2 linked regions of the Lichenicola cladoniae genome follow. The protein of the gene in region 2 binds, or shares a complex with, the protein of the main gene of each other region. Links are inferred from orthologs where the notes say so. Each region holds a gene or a part of one and is shown on either strand. Other genes may lie near its edges.

Region 1 (3,324 bases), 1.2 Mb from region 2 along the record:
CCCTGGATGAAGCCCGGCACCTGGTCCGAGCATCCGGAACGTCACCTGGCCGAGGCACGGACTGCATTCAGTTCTCTCAAGCGGGCCCTCCGCGAGGCGGGCGGCGACATCGAGACGGCGCCGGGCGTTCCCGGCCTGCCCGACATGGTGTTTCCGGCCAACGGCGGCATCGTGTTCGATCGCAAGGCGCTGGTAGCCTCGTTTCGCCATCCGCAACGCCAGGGCGAGGAGGCGGCGTTCAGGGCGGTGTTCCAGGGAATGCGCGATCGTGGGTTGTTGGACGAGGTGATCGACCTGCCGCAGGGCATGTTCCAGGAAGGGGCCGGCGACTGCATCTGGGACCGGACCCGCTCGCTGGCCTGGACCGGCTTCGGCCCACGTTCGGCGGCCGGGGCACCGGACCATATCGCCCGTGTGTTCGACATCGATATCGTCCGGCTCGAACTGGCGACCGAGCAGTTCTATCACCTCGATACCTGCTTCTGCGTGCTACCGCATGGCGAGGTGTTCTTCTATCCGCCCGCGTTCACCAGGGAGGGCGTGAGCCTGATCCGCGATGTCGTCTCGGCCGACCGGCTGATGGAGGCATCGGCCGAGGATGCGGCCCGCTTCTGCGTCAATGCGGTGGCCGTCGACCGTACCATCGTCATGGCCGAACCGACCCAGCGCTTGAAGGACCGGTTTGCCGAACGCGGCTACATGGTGAAGGAGGTCGGGCTGGCTCCGTTCATCCTGTCCGGCGGCGGCGCCTACTGCATGACGCTGCGCATGGATCTCGTCACCCGCGGCACCGACCACGATACCGATACCGTCTGACCGAATGCCGGTCCGGCGGCTGGATGCCGCCGGACCGGTTGTTCGTCAGCCGCGCAGGATGGTCCGGCCCGCATAGCGCGCCGCACTGTCCAGCTCGGCTTCGATGCGGATGAGCTGGTTGTACTTCGCGGTGCGGTCCGAACGGGACAGCGAGCCGGTCTTGATCTGGCCGCAGTTGGTGGCGACGGCGAGGTCGGCGATGGTGCTGTCCTCGGTCTCGCCGGACCGGTGGCTCATGACAGCAGTGTAGCCGGCACGGTGCGCCAGTTCGACCGCTTCCAGCGTCTCGGACAGCGTGCCGATCTGGTTGACCTTCACCAGGATCGAGTTCGCGGTCTTGGCGGCGATGCCGCGACGCAGTCGCTCCGGGTTGGTCACGAACAGATCGTCACCGACCAGTTGCACCTTGGCGCCGAGCACGCTGGTGAGATGCGCCCAGCCTTCCCAGTCATCCTCGTCCAGCGCGTCCTCGACCGAGGCGATCGGGTAGCGGCTGCACAGGTCGGCTATGTAGGCGACCATGCCGCCGGCATCGAGCGACTTGCCCTCGCCTTCGAGCTCGTACTTGCCGTTCTTGTAGAACTCGGTGGCGGCGCAATCGAGCGCGAAGGTCACGTCGTCACCCGGCTTGTAGCCGGCCTTCTCCACCGCGCGGGTGATGAAGGTCAGCGCTTCGTCGGCCGACTTCAGCCCGGGCGCGAACCCGCCCTCGTCACCGACATTGGTGTTGAAGCCGGCATCCTTGAGGCCCTTCTTGAGCTGGGCAAAGATCTCCGAACCCATCCGGATCGCGTCGGCCACGGTGGCGGCGCCGACCGGCTGGATCATGAATTCCTGGATGTCGATCGGGTTGTCGGCATGCTGGCCGCCATTGATGATGTTCATCATCGGCACCGGCAGGGTCCGCGCATACACGCCGCCGACATAGCGATACAGCGGCACCTGCAGCTCTTCCGCGGTCGCCTTGGCCACCGCCAGCGAGACCGCCAGGATCGCGTTGGCGCCCAGGCGCGACTTGTTCGGCGTGCCGTCCAGGTCGATCATCGCGTGGTCGATCGCCACCTGCTCGGACGATTCCGCGCCCTGCAGCGCTTCCAGGATCTCGCCCTCGGCGAACGCGACGGCCTGCAGCACGCCCTTGCCGCCGTAGCGGCTCTTGTCGTTGTCGCGCAGTTCGGCAGCCTCGTGGGCGCCGGTGGAGGCACCCGACGGGACTGCGGCGCGGCCCTTGGCGCCCGACGACAGCTCTACATCGACCTCGATGGTCGGGTTGCCGCGGCTGTCCAGGATCTCGCGCGCGACGATATCGACAATGGCGCTCATGCTATCTCTCTATTCTCTTGTTCGGGCGGCCCTTTTCGACCATCTCGGCCGATGATGCGCAAGCCCGGGCGACATGGCGCATCCGCGCTCCGGCTGCGACGTTGCCCGTGTCCCTGAACGCTGCCGAGGATTCGCATCATGAGACGCCTGCCGCTGCTCGCCGTCATCCTCGGAATAGGCGGCCTGATCCCGTTCGTGGCGTGTGCGATGGGCATCCTGATCTACCCGAACCAGGTGCCCGTGCCGCGCCTGGTGCAGGCACTGATCGGCTACGGCGCGGTCATCCTGTCGTTTCTGGGTGCCGTCCATTGGGGCCTGGCTCTGGCAGCGCGCCCGCTCGACGGCCCGGCGCCGGCCGGGGTCCTGGGCCGCCGCCTGACCCTTGGGGTGCTGCCGGCGCTGGTCGGCTGGGCCGCCATCCTGATCCCGATGGTCGCCTCGCCGGTCGTGTCACTGGTGGTGCTGCTGCTCGGCTTCATCCTGACCGCGGTCATCGAGGCGCGTACCGCCAGGGCCGGGCTGTTGCCGCCGGGCTACATGGCCCTGCGCTGGCTGCTGACCGGCGTGGTCTCGCTCTGCCTGATCGCATCGATCCCGGTCCGGCTTTGAGCCAGGCGGGTCAGGCCACGCTGACCGTTGCCACCGAAGCGGGCCTGGTCGAGGGCACCATCTCGATCCATGCCGAGGGCCCGGTCTGCATCTGGCGCGGCATTCCCTATGCGGAGGCCGTGCGGTTCCAGCACCCACATCCGCCGACCCCATGGCAGGGTATCCGGGCGGCGACGTCCTACGGGCCGCCGTGTCCGCAGCGGATCCCCGGTATCCCGCTCGCCATCGGCGCGCATGGCGATCACTCGGACGAAGCCTGCCTGGTCCTGAACGTGTTTTCTCGGGCTGCGGATGCGGCGCGCCGACCGGTCATGGTCTGGATCCATGGCGGCGCGTTCCTGCTCGGCTCGGCCGACATGTATGACGCAGCCCATCTCGCAGCGTCCGGCGAGATCGTTGCGGTGACCATCAACTACCGTCTGGGCGTGCTCGGTTTCCTGGATCTCGGCAGCGCGCTGGACGACCCGGGCATCCCGAGCAATCTCGGGCTGCGCGACCAGATCGCCGCGTTGCGCTGGGTCAGGGACAACATTGCCGCGTTCGGTGGCGACCCCGATCGGGTCACCATCGCCGGTG
Region 2 (4,394 bases):
GTTCGTGGTTACAAGCGTCTGCAGGCGACTGCTGACCTTGGCACTCAAGACGATAGCATAGAGGCTCGCGTCATTGCGACGATCATGATCCTGCGCACTACCGGCGCTCCGGAAACACCTTGGCGAAGCGGCTTGCAGCAGCCGAAGTTTGTTGTCATCATCGAAGGGTGTGACGAGCGTGCTCGTTCTCGTGGAAGTTGCGTCTTCGGCGCGCTCCGTTGGAACTGGTTCTCGTCCGGCATTATGCCTTCCGCATGGAACGCGCGCCGATGGTCACCGGGAGCAGGTCTTCCGCGTCCGGCCCGGCAAGCGCCAAGATGCTCCCGCATATGCCGCGTCAGCCGGGACGATGTCATGTCGCAGCCCTGCACGGCCCTGTTAGCCCACAGCGGGTACCGTCCGGCATGCCGTGCGGCCCCCGCACCTCACGCCTAAGGACCGGATGATCGCCGCCATAGCCCCGAATCGGAACCAGGAATCACCAATGGCCCTGCGCCATGCGGTATCCGCGGTGCCGTCGGCCAAGGCGTCGGACGCCCGTCAACTGCCCCCCATTGCCGCGCGCGCGACGCTCCCTCCTGTTTTCCTCGTCGTCCGGAGGCTAGGGCGCAACCGCCCGGCCGGACCCGGCGACTGGAGCGGTGCCCCGGCCCACCGGAGTTCCCTCTCTCATGACCAAGCGCATGCTGATCGACACGACACACGCGGAAGAAACCCGCGTCGTTGTGCTGGACGGTAACAGGCTCGAAGATTACGACGTCGAAACCTCGGCGAAGAAGCAGATCAAGGGCAATATCTACCTCGCCAAGATCGTCCGAATCGAGCCGAGCCTGCAGGCGGCGTTCGTGGAATACGGCGGCAACCGGCACGGCTTCCTCGCCTTCAGCGAGATCCATCCCGACTATTACCAGATCCCGGTTGCGGACCGCGAACGGCTGATCGCCCTCCAGGAGGAGGAAGCCCGCGCCGACGAGGCCCGCGCCGATCGCGAGGACGAGGCCGACGACGACAGCGGCGACGACACGACGGACCACGCCCCGTCCGGCAATCGCAGGTCCAGCGTCGATCCCTTTGCCGATCAGGCCGAGACCTTCGAGCCGTCATCGGACCAGCCCGACGACGAGAGCGAATTCGGCCCCGAGCCGGATGGCACCATCGCGCTCGCAGTGCAGGTCGAGACGGTCTACGCGGATGCCGATACCCACGCCGAGCATGCCGGCGCATCGGAGTCCGGCGCATCGGAGTCCGGCGCATCGGAGTCCGGCAACGCCGAGGACGGCACGAACGACGCACCGGCCCGCGTATCGAACCGCTCCGCGCACGACCGCCAGCCGCGTCCCGAGCAGTCGGACGAGCCCGCCCCGGAAACGGTCGGTGGCGAGAACGGCGGCGACGATGACGGCCGCGCGCAACGCCGCACCGCCCGCTTCCTGCGCCAGTACAAGATCCAGGAGGTCATGCGCCGCCGGCAGATCCTGCTGATCCAGGTCGTCAAGGAGGAGCGCGGCAACAAGGGCGCCGCCCTCACCACCTACGTGTCGCTGGCCGGCCGCTTCTGCGTGCTGATGCCCAATTCGCTGCGTGGCGGTGGCGTGTCCCGCAAGATCACCTCGGCCGCCGACCGCAAGCGCCTGAAGGACATCACCACCGAGCTGGAAATCCCGCGCGGCATGGCGATGATCGTCCGCACCGCCGGCGCCCAGCGACCGAAGCCGGAAATCCGCCGCGACTGCGAATACCTGCTGCGGACCTGGGACGACATCCGTGAGACCACGCTGGAATCCTCGGCGCCCTGCCTCGTCTACGAGGAAGCCAGCCTGATCAAGCGCGCGATCCGCGACGTCTATACCAAGGACATCGAGGAAATCGTCGTCGACGGCGAGCCTGGCTGGAAGGGCGCGCGCGAGTTCATGCGCACCCTGATGCCGGCGAACGCCAACAAGGTTAACCTCTGGCGCGACGAGAGCCAGCCGCTGTTCTCGCACTACCAGGTCGAGCACCATCTCGACGCGATGCTGCAGCCGACCGTGCAGCTTCGCTCGGGCGGCTACCTGGTGATCAACCAGACCGAGGCGCTGGTCGCGATCGACGTCAACTCCGGCCGCTCCACCCGCGAGCGCAGCATCGAGGAGACGGCGCTCCGCACCAACATGGAGGCCGCCGACGAGGTGGCCCGCCAGCTTCGCCTGCGCGACCTGGCCGGCCTCATCGTCATCGACTTCATCGATATGGAGGCGCGACGCAACAATGCCATGGTCGAGCGCCGCCTCAAGGACGCGCTGCGCAACGACCGCGCCCGCATCCAGGTCGGCTCGATCAGCCATTTCGGCCTGATGGAAATGTCGCGCCAGCGGCTGCGCCCGTCGCTTGCCGAAAGCAGCTTCGTGACCTGCGCGCATTGCGGCGGCAGCGGCTTCATGCGCGGCACCGAGAGCTCGGCGCTGCATGTGCTGCGTGCCATCGAGGAGGAAGCGGGCAAGCGGAAATCCGCCGAGATCCGCGTCCGTGTCGCCGCGTCGGTGGCGTTCTACGTGCTCAACCACAAGCGTGCCTGGCTGCAGGAGATCGAGACCCGCCATCATCTGACGGTGCATCTGCTCGCGGACGACAGCCTGATCCCGCCGGCGCTCGAGATCGACAAGATCGGCACCTATGTCGGGCCACAGCTCGCCGCACCGGTCGAGCGTCCGGCTCCGGCGCCGGTCCAGGCAACTCGTATCCCGATCGCGGCGGCACCCCCGCCGGTGATGGCCGAAACCGAGGAAGGCTGGGACGACGAGCCCGTCCAGGCGCAGAAGCCGGTCGTCGCCCGCGTGGCCGACCAGGCCCAGCCGGCCCTGCCGGACGCGGCGGCATCGTCCGAAGGCCCGGTTGCCGCGGACGGCGAGGACGAACACCGTCGCAAGCGCCGCCGCCGCCGCCGCCGTGGTGGCCGTCGCGAGGATGGATCGGTCATGCCCGAAGGCGCGGCACAGCCCGAGCTGGGCGGCAGCGACGAGGACGAGATGCCGGGTGAGACCGCCGATGCGGTCGCACCGACCCTACTTCCTGGGGAAACGCTGGCGTCGCCGTCGGTGTTCGAAGCGAGCGCGGCCGATGTGGCGCCGGTCGATGCCACCCGGGCTGCCGAACCCGGTCAGGACCCCGGACAGCGCGGTCGTCGCCGTCGTGGAGGCGGGCGCAATCGTCCCCGTCCGGACGGCAGCGATGCCGATGCCGGGCCTGCCGACCGTCAGGATGCGCAGGGGCAGGCGCCTCGCCCGTACAACGGTCCGACGCCGGCCGATCCGTTTGCAGGTAGCTACGACATCTTCGAACTGATGGAACGCGACGCTGACGAAGGCGTGGCCCTGGTGCCTAACCCATCGGCATCGGCGGCGTCCTACGCGCCGTCCAGCCCGATCCGTTCGCAGCCAATAGCGGAGACGACACCGGAGCCGACCCCGGCACCGGCACCGGCCGAGCCCGCACAGGAAGCGGCCGTGCCGGTACCGGAGCCGGTGGTGGACGCAATCGGAGAGGTCGAGCCGGTGGTTGCGCCGACATTGGACCTCGGTCCGGACGTCGCCGCGGATGCCAAGGCGCCGGCAACTCCGAAGGTGCGGAAGCCACGTGCCAGCCGGGCAAAAAAGGCTGCACCGGTCGAGGCGGTGACCCCGGATGCAACGGACCCGGCGGTCGAGCTGGCCGCCGAGCCCGAAGCCCCCCAGGTCGCGATCGCGCCGGAACCAGCGCCCGAAACGTCTGTGGCAGCACCGGAACCGGCGCCCGCAGCCGACGCTGTGAGCGTCGCGGATCCGAGCATCGTCCAGGCGAAGATCATCAGCAGCGATGCACCCGCGGCGAAGCCCCGGAGCGGCTGGTGGAAACGCTGACCATCTGACGGTCTTCCGGGCACTTCCGGGTCGCGTCACCGCCTGCGGATCATCGATCCCGCAGGCGGCCAGACCGACACGGAGGCGCCTGGCGGAACGTTTACCCCGGCCTGGTCGCAAGCATCCGGTATCGTGCGGTCGCTACGGGCGCGCCTGCACGATCGTCATCTCGTGCTTGCCAAAGAACGCCGCGATCGCCTCCGCGCCGTAGGCGGGGACCTGTCCGTCGCGCAGCCTGACGGTCTGCGAGGGCCAGGACGGCCCGCCGAACAACTTGCCTGGCGGCGGCACGGCGAACAGCATCGCGTCGCCCGGAGCGCGTGCGGAACTCCAGCTTTCCGACCTCGCCCGCATCTGCCCGGGCACCAGGGCGAGATCGGCCCTGAGTGCCGGCGTCCATGCTGCGAGCAGCAGCAGAAGTACAGCGGCGAGCGTCACCTCGCGCAGGCCCGCCGGCAACCGGCGCCAGAGCAGCGCGGATGACGGCGCCAGCGCGACCAGTGCCAGCAGCATCATGCC

Evidence for each region. The genes of interacting proteins can lie anywhere in the genome.
Region 1: the proteins of HN018_RS14980 (region 2) and eno are in contact, whole or in part, in a solved structure (PDB 2FYM), measured with the Escherichia coli proteins. The link is inferred for Lichenicola cladoniae from one-to-one orthologs.

What each region holds. Positions count from the first base shown.
Region 1 is NZ_CP053708.1:2,084,882-2,088,205, forward strand. Bases 1-2,986 are described here. They hold eno (phosphopyruvate hydratase), read right to left. Parts: upstream 2,140-2,986; coding sequence 862-2,139; downstream 1-861. Other genes in these bases: HN018_RS09650 (dimethylarginine dimethylaminohydrolase family protein), read left to right, coding at 1-816; HN018_RS09660 (DUF3429 domain-containing protein), read left to right, coding at 2,278-2,748; HN018_RS09665 (carboxylesterase/lipase family protein), read left to right, coding at 2,745-2,986. Outside these bases: more of HN018_RS09665, read left to right, coding at 2,987-3,324. UniProt on the Escherichia coli protein: Catalyzes the reversible conversion of 2-phosphoglycerate (2-PG) into phosphoenolpyruvate (PEP). It is essential for the degradation of carbohydrates via glycolysis.
Region 2 is NZ_CP053708.1:3,297,320-3,301,713, forward strand. Bases 358-4,075 are described here. They hold HN018_RS14980 (Rne/Rng family ribonuclease), read left to right. Parts: upstream 358-671; coding sequence 672-3,875; downstream 3,876-4,075. Other genes in these bases: HN018_RS14985 (hypothetical protein), read right to left, coding at 4,017-4,075. In the rest of the region: more of HN018_RS14985, read right to left, coding at 4,076-4,394. UniProt on the Escherichia coli protein: Endoribonuclease that plays a central role in RNA processing and decay. Required for the maturation of 5S and 16S rRNAs and the majority of tRNAs. Also involved in the degradation of most mRNAs.